Regions from separate parts of the Streptomyces sp. NPDC006368 genome, predicted to be linked through region 2. Evidence: riboswitches for the same ligand, from Rfam matches in the RefSeq annotation. Region 2 holds a riboswitch; each other region holds the start of a gene.

What was found. Region 2 has a riboswitch for cyclic di-AMP ahead of ABZZ38_RS23030 (M23 family metallopeptidase). Riboswitches for the same ligand answer to the same signal wherever they lie in the genome.
Region 1: linked by a shared signal. The riboswitch ahead of ABZZ38_RS24345 (M23 family metallopeptidase) and the one ahead of ABZZ38_RS23030 (M23 family metallopeptidase) in region 2 are both predicted to bind cyclic di-AMP.
Region 3: linked by a shared signal. The riboswitch ahead of ABZZ38_RS14795 (C40 family peptidase) and the one ahead of ABZZ38_RS23030 (M23 family metallopeptidase) in region 2 are both predicted to bind cyclic di-AMP.

Annotation. Positions count from the first base shown of each region.
Region 1 is NZ_JBEXQK010000040.1:15,030-20,053, forward strand. Features, by position in the region: gene trmB (tRNA (guanosine(46)-N7)-methyltransferase TrmB) at 27-800, shown strand; gene ABZZ38_RS24340 (PrsW family intramembrane metalloprotease) at 1,046-2,359, shown strand; gene ABZZ38_RS24345 (M23 family metallopeptidase) at 2,447-3,508, opposite strand; cyclic di-AMP (ydaO/yuaA leader) riboswitch at 3,580-3,711, opposite strand; gene ABZZ38_RS24350 (PP2C family protein-serine/threonine phosphatase) at 3,939-5,024, opposite strand, start outside.
Region 2 is NZ_JBEXQK010000035.1:61,865-66,888, reverse strand. Features, by position in the region: gene ABZZ38_RS23035 (GntR family transcriptional regulator) at 139-804, opposite strand; gene ABZZ38_RS23030 (M23 family metallopeptidase) at 1,024-1,806, opposite strand; cyclic di-AMP (ydaO/yuaA leader) riboswitch at 1,819-1,988, opposite strand; gene ABZZ38_RS23025 (pitrilysin family protein) at 2,253-3,620, opposite strand; gene ABZZ38_RS23020 (pitrilysin family protein) at 3,647-4,999, opposite strand.
Region 3 is NZ_JBEXQK010000016.1:15,573-20,596, forward strand. Features, by position in the region: gene ABZZ38_RS14785 (ATP-binding protein) at 17-451, shown strand; gene ABZZ38_RS14790 (LysE family translocator) at 660-1,298, shown strand; gene ABZZ38_RS14795 (C40 family peptidase) at 1,401-1,877, opposite strand; cyclic di-AMP (ydaO/yuaA leader) riboswitch at 1,881-2,062, opposite strand; gene ABZZ38_RS14800 (polyprenyl synthetase) at 3,136-3,417, shown strand; gene ABZZ38_RS14805 (polyprenyl synthetase family protein) at 3,410-4,462, shown strand; gene ABZZ38_RS14810 (oxygenase MpaB family protein) at 4,502-5,024, shown strand, end outside.

The DNA of each region.
Region 1 (5,024 bases), on a different contig from region 2:
CGCGGGCGCCGTAGAATCGGGGCATTGTGTCTGAGATCCCAGAAACCGCCCTCCCCCGCCGCCCCAAGGGCGAGCCCCGCTTTCCCGAGGGGCCCGCGCCCGACCCCGCCGGGTCGCACTTCGAGCGGCGGATCCGCAGCTTCCAGCCCCGGCGCAGCCGCGTCACGCCCGGGCAGGCCGACGCCCTGCGGCGGCTGTGGGGCGCGTGGGGCCTCGACATCGACGGGCAGCGGGTCCTCGACCTGGACGAGATGTTCGGCGGGTTGCCGGTCGTTCTGGAGATCGGGTTCGGAATGGGCGAGGCCACCGCGCAGATGGCCGCCGACGCCCCGTCGACCGGCATCCTCGCGGTCGACGTGCACACGCCCGGCCAGGGCAATCTGCTCGGCCTCGCCGACAAGGCAGGCCTGACCAACGTACGCGTGGCCAACGGCGACGCGATCATCCTGCTGCGGGAGATGCTGACGCCCGACGCCCTCGACGGCGTGCGCGTGTACTTCCCCGACCCCTGGCCCAAGAAGCGGCACCACAAGCGGCGGCTGATCCAGCCGGAGTTCCTCTCCCTGGCCGCGTCCCGCATGAAGCCCGGGGCCGTCCTGCACTGTGCGACGGACTGGGAGCCGTACGCGGAGCAGATGCTGGAGGTGCTGACCGCGCACCCCGACTTCGAGAACACCCAGGCCGACGGCGGCTACGCGCCCCGGCCCGCCTTCCGGCCGCTGACCCGGTTCGAGGGGCAAGGGCTGGACAAGGGCCACGTGGTGCACGACCTGCTGTTCCGGCGCGCGCAGCGGTCCTGACCGGTCCGCGGGGCCCGCGGGGCCCGCGATCAAAGCGGTCTGCCGGTCCTCGCGTCCGCCCGCTCCAACCGTCCGTCTGCTCCGATCGTCCGTCTGCTCCGATCGCGCCGACCCCACCGATCCGACCAACCGCACCGACCCGACCGAGCCCACCGACCCGACCCGACCGAGTCCACCGATCCGACCGATCCGTCCTCGTCACCAACTCGTCGCGGTCTGTCAGTGGTCCTCGTTAGGGTCGTTGTGTGACCCACTCGTTCCCGCCCCACCACCCTGCCGTCCCGGCGTACGAGGACCAGCCGTCCTTCGACGCCGTGCCGGAGCGTGCCCGTTGGCGCTACAAGCCCCGCCGCCTGTGGCGCAGCAGGGTCGTGCGGGTCGGCGCGGTGTTCACTCTCCTCGCCCTCTGCGGGCTGGTGATCCTCGCCCTCGTGCGGGAGCAGACCGGCACCCAGGGCTTCCTGGTGGGCCTCGGCCTCGCCATGCTGCCGGTGCCGCTGCTCATGGCGGCGTTCCGCTGGCTCGACCGGGTCGAGCCGGGCCCCTGGCGGAATCTGCTGTTCGCCTTCTCCTGGGGCGCCTGCGCGGCGGCGCTCGTCGCGATCATCGCGAACAGCTTCGCGACCCGCTGGATAGCCACCGCCACCGCCGACCCCGCGGCCGCCGACACGCTCGGCGCGACCGTCATAGCGCCCGTCGTGGAGGAGAGCGCCAAGGCGGCGGCCGTGCTGCTCCTCTTCCTCTTCCGCAGACGTGACTTCACGGGAATCGTCGACGGCGTCGTCATCGCGGGTTTCACGGCGACCGGCTTCGCCTTCACGGAGAACATCCTCTACCTGGGCAACGCCTTCGGGGAGGACCAGGAGTTCGGGACGTCGGGTATCGCGTCCGTCACGGCCGCGACCTTCTTCGTACGGATCGTGATGTCCCCGTTCGCGCACCCGCTGTTCACCGTGCTCACCGGCATCGGCTTCGGCATCGCCGCCCTCACCGCCCGCCGCAAGCGGGTACGCCGCGTCGCGCTGCCGCTGCTGGGGCTCGCGCTGGCGATGGGCGTGCACGCCCTGTGGAACGGGTCGGCGGCCTTCGGGCCGTGGGGGTTCTACGCGGTGTACGGCGCGTTCATGGTGCCCGCGTTCGGGTTGCTGACGTGGCTGGTGATCTGGACCCGGCAGCGTGAGCTGCGGACCATATCCGGTGAGCTGCCCGCGTACGCGGCGGCGGGCTGGCTCTCCCCCACCGAGCCGCTCGCCCTCTCCTCGATGCGGGCGCGCGGTCTGGCCCGCGCGTACGCGGCGCGCTCCTTCGGCCCGGCGGCGGCGCGCGCGGTGGGCGAGTACGAGGCGTTCGCGACGTCGCTGGCGTTTCTGCGCCACCGGGCCCGCCGCGGTGCGGTGGGCCCGGACTTCGTGGCGCGGGAGCAGGAGCTGCTGCACCACCTGTGGCAGCGCAAGGAGATGGCGGGACCGGCACTCACGTACGCGGCGCGCGCGACGGGCCGGGTGTGGGCGCCTCCCCCGTACCTCGACTACGGCGGCTACAACCCGTACCGCAGCTAGGCGGCCCCACTCCGGCCCCACTCCTGCGTCCTCCGGACCGCGCCGGAAGGCGAGGCGTCGGGCCCTCAGGCCTCGGGCCCTCAGGCGTCAGACGTTCAGGCCCTTGCCGCGCAGCCACGCCATCGGGTCGATCCCGTCGCCGCCGGCCGTGTGCACCTCCAGGTGCAGATGCGGCCCGGTCACGTTGCCGGTGGCGCCCACCCGCCCGATGGTCTCGCCGGTGCCGACCTGCTGCCCGGCGCTGACGGTCATCGAGGACAGGTGGCAGTACCAGACCTCGGTGCCGTCCTCCAGCTCCAGCACGATGCGGTAGCCGTACGCGCCCGACCAGCCGGCCGACTTCACGGTGCCGCTGTGGACGGCCTTGGCGGGCGTGCCCGTCGGGGCGGCCAGGTCGAGGCCGGTGTGGTAGCCGGAGGACCACATGGAGCCGGACTGCCCGTAGGTGGAGGTGATGGTGTACGAGGACGTCGGCAGGGACCAGCTCGCGGCCAGCTTGGCCAGGCGCTCGGTCTCCGCCTTGGCGGCGGCTTCCGCCTCGGCCTTGGCCTCGGCCTTCGCCTTGGCCTCGGCGGCCTGCTTCTCGGCGGCGGTCTGCTGGGCCTTGGCCGCGGCGGCGGCCTGCTCGGCGGCTTGCTTCTCGGCGGCGGCCTTGGCCGCCGCGTCGGCGGACGCCTGCTGCTGTTCGGCCTGCTGGAGGATACGGGCGCGCAGTGCCTCGCCCGCGGTGGCCGCGCCGTCCTGCTGTTCGGTGGGGCGCTCGGCGGTGGTGAGGGTCGCGGCGGTGAGCGGCGCGGTGTTCACGGCGGTGTCGCCGGCCACGTCGTCGTCGGAGATCAGGGAGCCGACGCCCGGCAGGGACTCGGCGTCCGGCAGGCTGTCCGCGATCGCTCCGGGCAGATCGGGCAGGGATATGGAGACCTGCGGCTTGTCCTGCGCGGTGGCCATGCCGCCCGCGCCGACGGCCGCGATGACACCGACGCCGAGGACGGTGGAGCTACGCGCGAGCCCGCCGCGCTGCTTGGCGATCCGGTGGCGGCCCCGGACGGGGCGGACGGTTTCCTCGGTGGGGTTCCATTCCTCCCACTGTCTGTCAGCGGGGGCACCGGAACCGTATGAAGCGGCGGCGTAGGGGGCCGAGAGGGGCACGCGGACCCCTGGGGCCTCCGGGGCCGACGGCGCTTCGGAGGCAGGCCTGTTGGACGCCACTGAGGCGCACTCCTTTCCTTCCTTCTCGCCTACCGGGTTAGCTGACGGGTTCGGAGCAGGAAGGTCTCCTACGGGCGGTGGGCCCGATGCACCCCAAGGTGGTGGTTCCCCGGTTCCCTTGCGGAATTCGGCGCGCGCGCACGGTGCCGTCACTCTTGAGACGGCTGGGACGACCGCGCTGCGTTATCGAACGTTAATAGACGCGGGGCCGTGATTCCAAGCCGTTCCTACTGATCATTAACTACTGAGCGCGGGACTTACCGGGCCACATACGGGCAGATCAGCGCAACATGACTGCCTCTCAGGACACGCACGCCCCACCCCACTTCCTGACAGTTCGTCAATTGTTATGCGGAGTGGTGCAGGGTGATCACTCCTCGTGTCCGCCGGGCCCGTCCCCCTCGGGCCGGTTCAGCGCCAGCAGCGCCATGTCGTCGGTCGTCGCCCCGCCCCCGGTATGCCGCCGTACGTCCTCGACGAGCACGTCCAGCAGCTCCTGCGGTCCCGAGAAGCCGCGCCCCGCCAGCCGGGCGGCCGGGTCGTAGAAGACGCCGCCCGCGTCCCGCGCCTCGGAGAGTCCGTCCGTGTAGAGGAGGAGCGTCGCCCCTGGCGGGTACGGCACCTCATCCGCCCGGTCCGGCCACGCCCCCAGGTCCACCATCCCGAGCGGCAGCGTGGGCTCGGCCGGCTCCAGCCGCTCCAGGGTCCCGTCGGCGTACAGCAGCAGCGGCTCGGGGTGACCCCGGTTGACCACCCGTACCACCGCCTCCCCACGCGGCACTTCGGCCAGTACGGCCGTGGTGAACCCCTCGAAGGCGTCGAGCCCGTCGCGCCGCGTCCCCTCCCGCGCGAGCGCCCGCTCCAGCCGCTGCGTGACGCCCTCCAGCGAGCTCTCCTGCTCGGCCGCCTCCCGGAACGCCCCCAGCGCCACCGTCACCGTCTCGACGGCGCCCATCCCCTTCCCGCGCACGTCGCCGACCACCAGCCGCACCCCGTGGGGCGTGTCCTGCACGGCGTAGAGGTCACCGCCGATGAACGCGTCCGCCTGCGCCGCCTCGTACCGGGCCGCGACCCGCAGTCCGCCGATCCGCTCGGCGGGCGTCGGCAGCACGGCGCGCTGCGCGGCCTCGGCGATGCTCCGCGCCGACGCGAGCCGCTCCCCGCTGCGCCACACGACCCGGTGGATGAGCAGCGCGAGCGCCGCGACCGTGACCAGGGTGATGAGCTCGGTGAGCGAAGCGGCCTCGCCCAGCGTGCCGCTGTGCAGACGCAGCCCCACCACGGCCAGTACGGCGAAGAGTCCGGCCAGCAGGGTGGCGCGGGCGGTGAAGAACGGCGCCGCGACGAGAGGGGCGGCGGCGAAGAGCGGCACGGCGGTGAACCGGGGCGGGGTCGCCAGGTCGTACGCGATGCCGCCGGCGATCAACAGGGCGGGCAGGGCGCGCAGGAACCGATG
Region 2 (5,024 bases):
TTCTGCTCGTTCCATTCGGCACGGGCGGTGTTGAGCCGCACGGCTCAGCCGTTTCGTTTATGGTTCCGCTGGTTCCGCTGTTCATGGCAGGCGAATTCAGGCCCGCCGCGGAGCCCTTATTTGTATACGGCCCCGCTGTTAATTCCGGACGCTCGCCGTGTTTACGTGACGTTGCGAAGTCCTCACGCGCAGCCGGTGGGCCCCGAGCGAGCGCTCCGCGTGCAGGGCGGTGAGCGCCCGCGCCCGTTCCGCGTCGCCGCGCGCCACCGCGTCGACGATCGCGCCGTGCTCGGCCCACGCCTCCACCGGGTGGGCCGGCTGGTCGACCGCGTACATCCAGCTGATCTTGTGTCGCAGCTGGGTCAGCAGAGCGGTCAGACCGGGGCTGCCGGACGCCTGGGCGAGGGTCTCGTGGAACCAGCCGCCGAGCGACCGCAGGTCATCCCCCTGGCCGCGGCGTGCCCGCTCCTGGCCCAGCCTGACCAGGCCGCGCAGCACTTTCAGGTGCGCCTCGGTGCGCCGCTGGGCCGCCCGCGCCGCCCCGAGCGGCTCCAGGAGCGTACGGATCTCCAGCACATCGGCCGCCTCCTGCTCGGTGGGTTCGGCGACGCACGCGCCCGCGTGCCGGCGGGTGGTGACGAAGCCCTCCGACTCCAGGGTGCGCAGCGCCTCACGGACCGGGACGCGGGAGACGCCGTAGCGGCGCGCCAGCTGCTCCTCGGTGAGCCGGCTGCCGCGCTCGAAGACACCGGACACGATGTCGTCGCGAATCGCCGTGCATACCGAGTGCGCGGGAATGCGCATACCGAACCTCCGACTTAATCCGCGCGAAACAGCGTGCGATCGACGAGTTGACGAGTGTTCAGTGACTCTATTGCAACCCGGCTGGATTTCCGACGCCTGATCGAAATCCATGGATATCTTTTGGCCGACGCGGGCACTGCGCGGGCACGACGAAGGCCCCGGCTCATGGCGGGCCGGGGCCTTCGGGAAGCGGGTGCCGCCCTGGAGAGGCGCGGGGGGTCAGACCGCGACGCCGTGCGCGCGCAGGTACGCGACGGGGTCGATGTCCGAGCCGTACTCGGCACTCGTGCGGGCCTCGAAGTGGAGGTGCGGGCCGGAGGAGTTGCCGGTGGAGCCGGCGAGCCCGATCTGCTGGCCCGGCATGACGCGCTCGCCGACCGAGACGCTGATGGACGACAGGTGGCCGTACTGGGTGTACGTGCCGTCGTTCATCCGGATCACGACGTTGTTGCCGTACGCGCCGCCCCAGCCGGCCTCGACGACGGTGCCCAGGCCCACGGAGACGACCGTGGTGCCGGAGGCCGCGTGGAAGTCGATGCCGGTGTGGCTGCCGGAGGACCACATGGCGCCGCCGGTCTGGTAGCCGGTGCTGACGTACGAGCCGGCGACCGGGAGCTGGAAGGAGTTGAGGCGCTTGCGCTCGGCCTCGCGGGCGGCGCGCTCCTCGGCGTCCCGGGCTGCCTTGGCGCGGGCCTCGGCCCTGCGCTTCGCCTCGGCCTCGGCCTTCGCCTGGGCCTCGGCGAGGGCGGCGGCCTCCTCGGCCTCCCGCTCCTGGGCTTCGGCCTGGGCGTCCACGCGGTCGGCGAGCGTGTCGGTGATGACCGCCTGGCTGAGGCCGGTGTCCTCAAGGGCGCGGGTGTCCGTGTCGGCGGCGAGCGCCGGGGAGGCGAGGGTTCCGATGACGCCGGTGGTGGCGAGGGCCGCGACGCCGGCGACATGTGCGCGCTTGCGGCTCAGGCGGCTCGGGGCACGGTGTTTCCCGGTGGTACGGGTGAACGCCATGAAGCAGTTGGTCCTTTCCTTCCTTCTCGCCTACCGGGTTAGCTGACGGGTTCGGAGCAGGAAGGTCTCCTACGGGCCCCTCCGCACGGATGCGAAGGCGTCCGATTCACCCCAGGGACTGCGTATGGCGGGTCCCCGGCTCCCCGGGCTCGCGCCCGATGGGGATTCGGCGATGACTGTCCGGTGCCGCGGGTGCGGCGGGTGCAGCGGGCGGACAGCGCATCAGACGCTAAGCGGCTGATCTTTCAATCACCAAACAGACACGGTTTTTTGTAGTGCACGCCACAGGGCAGACACGTAACCTCCCCAACAAAACGGACATACGACGGAACCCCGGCACCCATGGTGGATGCCGGGGTTCCGCATGGCGCGGACGCCCGAAACGGCCGCCGATGCGGACGCCGGAAGCGGCCGCAGCGAGCCGGCACGGAGCGACGCCGGGTCAATCAGCCGGTGACAACGGTCACTTCACCGATCCCCAGCGCCTCGACCGGTTCCTTGATCTGGGCGGCGTCACCGACGAGCACGGTGACCAGACGGTCCACCGGGAAGGCGCTGACGACCGCCGCGGTGGCCTCCACGGTCCCGGTCTCGGCCAGGCGGGCGTACAACTGCGCCTGGAAGTCGTCCGGGAGGTGCTGCTCGACCTGGTCGGCGAGGGTGCCCGCGACGGACGCGGCCGTCTCGTACTTGAGGGGGGCCACGCCCACCAGGTTCTGGACGGCGACATCGCGCTCGGCGTCGGTCAGGCCCTCGGCGGCCAGGGTGCGCAGCACCTTCCACAGGTCGTCCAGCGCCGGGCCGGTGTTCGGGGTGTCGACCGAGCCGCTGATGGCGAGCATCGCGGCGCCGTTCCCCTCGGGACCGGAGCGCAGCACCTGGCCGAAGGCCCGCACGCCGTAGGTGTAGCCCTTCTCCTCGCGCAGGACGCGGTCCAGGCGCGAGGTGAGGGTGCCGCCCAGGCAGTACGTGCCGAGCACCTGGGCCGGCCAGACGCGGTCGTGACGGTCGGGGCCGATGCGCCCGATCAGCAGCTGCGTCTGCACGGCGCCGGGCCGGTCCACGATGACGACCCGGCCGGTGTCGTCGGCGGTGACCGGCGGCACGGGGCGGGGCTCGGCCGCGTCCCCGGTCCAGGCGCCGAGGGTGTCGGCGAGGACCGCGTCCAGGTCGACGCCGGTGAGGTCGCCGACGACGACCGCGGTGGCCGTGGCGGGCCGGACATGGGCCTCGTAGAAGCCGCGCACGGCGGCGGAGTCGATCCGCGCCACGGTCTCCTCGGTGCCCTGGCGGGGGCGGGACATGCGCGAAGTGGCCGGGAACAGCTCCTTGGAGAGCTGCATCGCGGCGCGGCGGCCGGGGTTGGCGATCTCGTGCGGGATCTCGTCGAGCCGGTTGCGGACCAGGCGCTCGACCTCGCCGTCGGCGAAGGCGGGCGCGCGCAGGGCCTCGGCGAGCAGTCCGAGGGCCTTGGCCAGGCGGGAGACCGGCACCTCCAGGGAGACCCGCACGCCGGGGTGGTCGGCGTGCGCGTCGAGCGTGGCGCCGCAGCGCTCCAGCTCGGCGGCGAACTCCTCCGCCGTGTGCTTGTCGGTGCCCTCCGACAGGGCGCGGGCCATGATCGTGGCGACGCCGTCGAGGCCCTCCGGCTCGGCCTCCAGGGGGGCGGCGAGGAAGAGCTCCACGGCCACGACCTGCTGGCCGGGGCGGTGACAGCGCAGCACGGTCAGGCCGTTGTCCAGGGTGCCGCGCTCGGGGGCCGGGAAGGCCCAGGGCTTGGCGGCGCCCGGCTGCGGCTGCGGGTGGAACTCCATGGACGTCAGGGACACAGCGGCGTCGCTCACTGGTCGGCCCCCTCTTCTTCCTGCTCGCTGTGGTCGGCGTCGCCGTGTTCGGCGGTCACGGGCTCGTAGACCAGTACGGCCCTGTTGTCCGGGCGCAGGCGGGCCTTGGCGACGGCCTGCACCTCCTCGGCGGTGACGTCCAGCACGCGCTGGACGGCGGTGAGCGCCAGCTGCGGGTCGCCGAACAGCACGGCGAACCGGCACAGTTCGTCCGCGCGGCCGGCGACCGTGCCGAGCCGGTCCAGCCACTCCCGCTCCAGCTGGGCCTGGGCGCGCTCCATCTCCTCGGGCGTGGGGCCCTCGGCCGCGAACCGGGCCAGCTCGTCGTCGATCGCGGTCTCGATGTCCGGCACCTCGACGCCGCCGGAGGTCTTCACGTCCAGCCAGCCCAGCGAGGGCGCCCCGGCGAGGCGCAGCAGCCCGAAACCGGCCGTCACGGCCGTGCGGTCGTGGCGCACCAGGCGGTTGTGCAGCCGGGACGACTCGCCACCGCCGAGGATGGTGAGGGCCAGGTCGGCGGCGTCGCACTCGCGCGTGCCGTCGTGCGGGAGCCGGTAGGCGGCCATCAGGGCGCGGGCCGGGACCTCCTCCTCGACGATCCGGCGCAGCTGCTCGCCGATGACCTCGGGCAGCGTGCCGTCACGCGGCGGCTGCTTGCCGTCGTGGGAGGGGATGGAGCCGAAGTACTTCTCGATCCAGGCGAGCGTCCGCTCGGGGTCGATGTCTCCGACGACCGACAGGACGGCGTTGTTGGGCGCGTAGTACGTGCGGAAGAAGTTCCGCGCGTCCTCCAGGGTGGCGGCGTCCAGGTCGGCCATCGAGCCGATGGGGGTGTGGTGGTAGGGGTGGCCCTCCGGGTAGGCGAGGGCGGTCAGCCTCTCGAAGGCCGTGCCGTACGGGACGTTGTCGTACCGCTGGCGGCGCTCGTTCTTGACGACGTCCCGCTGGTTCTCCATGGACTCCTCGTCGAGCGCGGCGAGCAGCGAGCCCATCCGGTCCGCCTCGAGCCACAGGGCCAGCTCCAGCTGGTGGGCCGGCATGGTCTCGAAGTAGTTGGTCCGCTCGAAGCTGGTGGTGCCGTTGAGCGAACCACCGGCGCCCTGGACCAGCTCGAAGTGGCCGTTCCCCTTCACCTGCTGCGAGCCCTGGAACATCAGGTGCTCGAAGAGGTGGGCGAGCCCGGTACGGCCCTCGACCTCGTGCCGCGAGCCGACGTCGTACCAGAGGCACACCGCGGCGACCGGGGTCAGGTGGTCCTCGGAGAGCACCACGCGCAGGCCGTTGGCCAGCCGGTGCTCGGTCGCTGTCAGGCCTCCGGAGCCGGCCTGGGCTGTGGCCGTGTGACCCATGGGCATGTACGTCCCTTCGATCGCG
Region 3 (5,024 bases), on a different contig from region 2:
AAGGGACAGCCTCGCCATGGCAGACCATCAGGAAGCATCCGTCACTCTGCCGAGCGATCCCGTCTCGGTCTCCGCCGCCCGCAGATATGTGGCGGACGTCCTCAGCGAATGGGGCCTGCCCGGTGACACGGACACGGCGGACACCGTACGGCTGATCGTCTCCGAGCTCGCCACCAACGCCGTTCAGCACACCTTCGGGCAGTCGCCCACCTTCACGGTGGACCTCCGGCTGGAGCGCGACGAGCAGCTCCGCATCGGCGTCACCGACAGCCACCCGCGCTGGCCGCAGCGGCTGCCCGCCGCCGTACAGCAGGACAACGGCCGCGGCATGGTCATCATCCGCTGGCTCACCGCCGAGCGCGGCGGCCGGCTCACCGTCACCCCGACCCGGGAGGGCGGCAAAACCGTCTGGATCGCCCTGCCCTGGACCACGGTCACCGTCCAGAACTAGCTCACCCTCGCGGGGCCCCTTCCCGGGCCCCTCCCGGCCGGAAGCCTCCGGTGGCGGGCGCCCACCCTCCGTCGCCGCCCGTCGCCGCCCGTCGGCCCCGACCGCCGCGGCGTCGCCTGCGCACCGCGACGTGCATTAAGCGTTTCTTTAGGCGGTCCTTCAAGATTCCAAGTACAGGCTAATGGCTTGGGCGCGGCAGGCTGGGGGGATGGACGCACAGCTCATCGCTTTCCTCGGGGTGGCCGCCGGCATGATCGCCATGCCGGGCGCCGACTTCACGGTGGTCGTACGCAGCGCTCTGGCCTCCCGCCGTGCCGGTGTCGCCTGCGCCGTCGGGGTGGCCGGCGGTCTCGTCGTCCATACCGCGCTCGCCGTCGCCGGGCTGGCCGCGGTGCTCGTCGCGGTGCCGGTCCTCTACCGGACGCTCCAGATCGCGGGTGGCGCGTACGTCCTCTACCTGGGCGTACAGGCGCTGCGGGGCGCGCTCAAGCCCTCCGGCCCCGGCGTGGACGGGGCGCACGAGGAGCAGTCGGCCCTCCGCGCCGGAGAGAGCCTGCGGCAGGGCTTTCTCACCAATGTCCTGAACCCCAAGGCTCCGGTGCTCTTCCTGAGCCTGCTGCCGCAGTTCGTGCCGGACGGCGTGGCCGTCCTGCCGCGGACCCTGCTCCTCGCCTCGATCGTGGTCGTGCTCGCGCTGATCTGGTTCCCGGCGGTCGCCCTGCTGGTGGACCGGCTCGGCCGGTGGCTGCGCCGGCCCCGTACCGCCAGGACCGTCCAGGGCGTCACCGGCGGGGGGCTCGCGGTACTGGGGGTGACGCTGCTCGTCGCGCCGGTGGCGGGGGGCTGAGCGCCCCCGCACCCCCGGCAGCGGGCGACGCGCGCGGTACAGGGGCGCGCCGCCGAACGTCTCCGGACGCCGGCCCCCGTACCGCGGATCGTGCGCGAGGCGTCAGCGCACGCGTCCGTAGTAGACGGACTTCGTCCAGATCCGGTCCAGCTTGACCACCGAGCCGGTCTTCGGCGAGTGCCAGATCTTGTTGCCGCCGGCGTAGATCCCCACGTGGTACACGCTTCCGCCGGAGTGGAAGAACACCAGGTCACCCTTGGTCCGGCTCGACGCGGAGATGTGGCGGGTCTTGTTGTACTGCTGCTGCGCGGTGCGCGGCAGCGTCTTGCCGGCCTGCTTGTACGAGTAGAGCGTGAGGCCGGAGCAGTCGAACCGGGACGGGCCCGTCGCTCCGTACTTGTAGGGCGCACCCTTCTTGGAGGCGGCCACGTTCAGCGCCTTGGCGGCGTAGGCGGGCGCTGCCTCGGCATCCGATACGGCGCCGGGCGCCAGCATCGTGCCGCCGACGGCGGCGAGGGTGAGTGCCGATACGGCACCGGCCCGGGACAGCAGAGACGGGACATGAATCTGCGCGGTCATGGCGCAACCCTTCGTCAGCCGCCTATGAAGGATGACCTGTCGGGTTCGGGCTGGCGAAGTTGCCCGGCCGCTGACGCGGCTTCACCCCAAGGAGCGACCGTGGGCGGTCACTCCGTACTGCTCGGGTCCTCCACTCCTGCCGATCCACTCATGTCGACCAGTTATCCGGACGGCGGCAGGACTCGGCGTCCGCCCGGACCGCCCCGCCGCGGTGGCGGGGGCTTGTCGTCGACAGGGATCTTGACCCATGACACGGTGAAATTCCGAGCCGAAACGGCCTTATGTGAGGCTCCTCACGACTGATCCATTCGAGTGGACAGGGGCGTTTTGGCGCGACACGGCGCCCGAATGATGATCCCCGTACCAGCGGCGGAAGGTGATGTTCCGCCAGATGAGTACAGCTCACGCGCAACTCGTCCCGTACGGAATTCCCTCTTTTGCGTACGCCGAACGAGGGGGCGCGACTCGTACCCCTGCACCCATCCGTGAAGGGCCCAACTCCCTCACCCGACGCGCTCCTGAGGGAGCGTCACCCGCCCGGGCCCCGCGCTGCCCGTCAAGGACGGGCAGCGCACGCGCCGGCGTCGGGGCGTGCGCCTCGCTCCACCCCGTTCGTGCCTGGCCGTCAGGGCGTCCCGCGGCGCCGTCGGGCGCCCGACCAGCGCCCGCGCGGCGCGCAGGGCGCTGCACGTGCGTTCGAGGCGCGCCGGGTTGATCCGGCCCGGCAGGTCCACCGCTTCGAGGTGGCCGGGGATGAATCGGCCCTCGGCGCGGGTCGGCACCGGCCGCGGCGGCGGTTCGGGCGGCAGCACCGCTCACTTCGTGGTGACCCGGCACGGCAAGCCCCTCGTGGCCCCGGTGCCGGCGGATGACCTGCGACGACGCGAAGCCGAGCCGGAGCGGACGGAGGGTGGCGCGGCCGGCTCGGTCTCCACGACGCACCCGCTCCGCTCAGCTCCCGGCGAACGCCCCCGCTTCGGGCTCACCGCGGAACACCGCCCTCCGCACAGCCCTCCGGGAGCGGGCCGACCCGGCGCGTGACACCCCGCCCGCGGCCCCGCTGCCGCGGCGGGGAGCCCGGCCCGCCTTGCCGGGGTCACCACGCCCGGCCCGCCCGGGGAGTGCCCGGTCGGCCGCTCCCGTAACACCCTCCGGCCCGAGCCGCCGGAATCCGTCCCATGGATCACTCGAAAGGTGATTCGCACCGCGACGCCATGCGGAGGTCGGCATCCTTCAGGAAGTCGACGAAAGGGATGGCGTGACACCTCCGACGGACCGCGCTCGCGCGATCGAGAACGACGCGGTGCTCCTGGCGGCCGGTGTCGCCGATCTGGCGGTCACCGGCCTCACCACCGCCCTGGGCGGACTGCGCGGACTGCTGCGCCGCGCCGATGTCGCCGAGCTGGCGGGGGAGGGCCGGCAGGAGCTCAAGGCCCGCGGCCGGCTGGCCCTGGACCGCTGTGCCCCCGTCCCCCCGGCGCATATGGAGCTGCTGGCCCGGCGCGTCGCCGCCCGCAGGGGCGGCGCCACCGGTGGCTGAGGACCACGGGCAGGCCGCGTTCAGGATCCGGGTCGACCGGGTCCTCCAGCCCTTCGTCCGGCACGAGGCGGACCAGCTCGTGGCCATCGACGCCGAGCTGGCGCCGGTGGCCGAGCAACTGGAGGTCGCCGTCGCGCACGGGAAGCGGCTGCGGGCGGCGTTCTGCTACTGGGGGTGGCGGGCAGCGGGCCAACCCGACAGCGACGCGCTGGTCAGAGCCGCCGCAGCGATGGAACTCGTCCATGCCGCGGCCGTCGTCCACGACGACCTCATCGACCAGTCACCCCTCCGGCACGGCTTGCCCAGCAGCCACGTGGCCCTGCGCGACGCCGTACCCGGCCGCCCGCTGCCGAAGGCGGCGGCCTGCGGCCTGGCGATGCTGGTGGGCGATCTGCTGATGTCGCTGGCCGGCCGGCTGTTCACGGACAGCGGCCTGCCGGCGGCCTACCTGTCGCGGGCCCGCCCGCTGTGGGCGGTGCTGGCCCGCGAGCTCGTGGCCGGGGAGTGCCTGGAGATCCTGCGCACCGGCGGCCTCCCCGACACGGCCGGCTCGCTGAAGGTCATCCGCTACAAGACGGCCAAGTACACCGTCGAGCACCCCCTGCACCTGGGGGCCACCCTGGCCGGAGCCCCGGCCGACCTGCGCGAGGCGCTCACGGAGTACGGCCTGCCGCTCGGCGAGGCCTTCCAGCTGCGGGACGACCTGCTGGGCGTGTTCGGCGACCCGGCGCGCACGGGCAAGGCCAACGGCGACGACATCGCCACGCACCGCCCCACCGCCCTGCTGGCCGAGACATGGCACGCGGCCACGGAAACCGAACGCGCCGACCTGACCCGGGTGCTGGGCCGCCCTCACCTCCCGCCGGCCGACCTCGAACGCGTGCGGGACATCATGCACCGCACCGGAGCGCCCGCCCGCATCGAGCGGATGATCGACGAGCGCGTGGAGAGAGCCACCCGCGCCCTGGAGCAGACCGGCATGCCGGACGCCGCCGTCCGCGCGCTGACCGCCCTGGCCGGCACCGCGACCACCCGCCGGCACTGAACCCCCTCAGGAGTTGTGACCGTGTACACCGAAGCGTCCATGGACGCCCTGCGGCAGGCCGGCGACGAGCTCGCCGACGCCACCGTCGACACGCTCTTCGAACGCGGGGAGGTCGGCACGTTCAACACCCTCATGCGCTACGTCTCCACCGCCGGAGCCCCGCTGCCCGACGGACTGCCGGAGGTGGCCCGGGAGTATCTGCACGCCACCAGTCATCCGCCCAGCTGGGTCGACTGGGAGGAGATGGAACGAGCCCGGCTGTTCTTCATCGACAACAACGTCCACATCTCCACCGCCCTGTCCTTCGCGTCCATGCCCGCCTGCTACGTCGTGCCGCACGTCGCGAAGCTCCTCAGCGCGACCCACTCCCTGAACTACCCCTCCAAACGGATGGCGGAGACCGGCCAGTTCACCGTCTACCTCATGCAGCCGGACGCCTTCGAGGCCGGCAGCCGCTTCATCCCCGCCGCCCAGAAGGTACGGCTCCTCCACGCCTCCATCCGCCGCCACCTCCGTCGCGCGGGCCGCTGGGACACCGAGAACCTCGGCACCCCGATCTGCC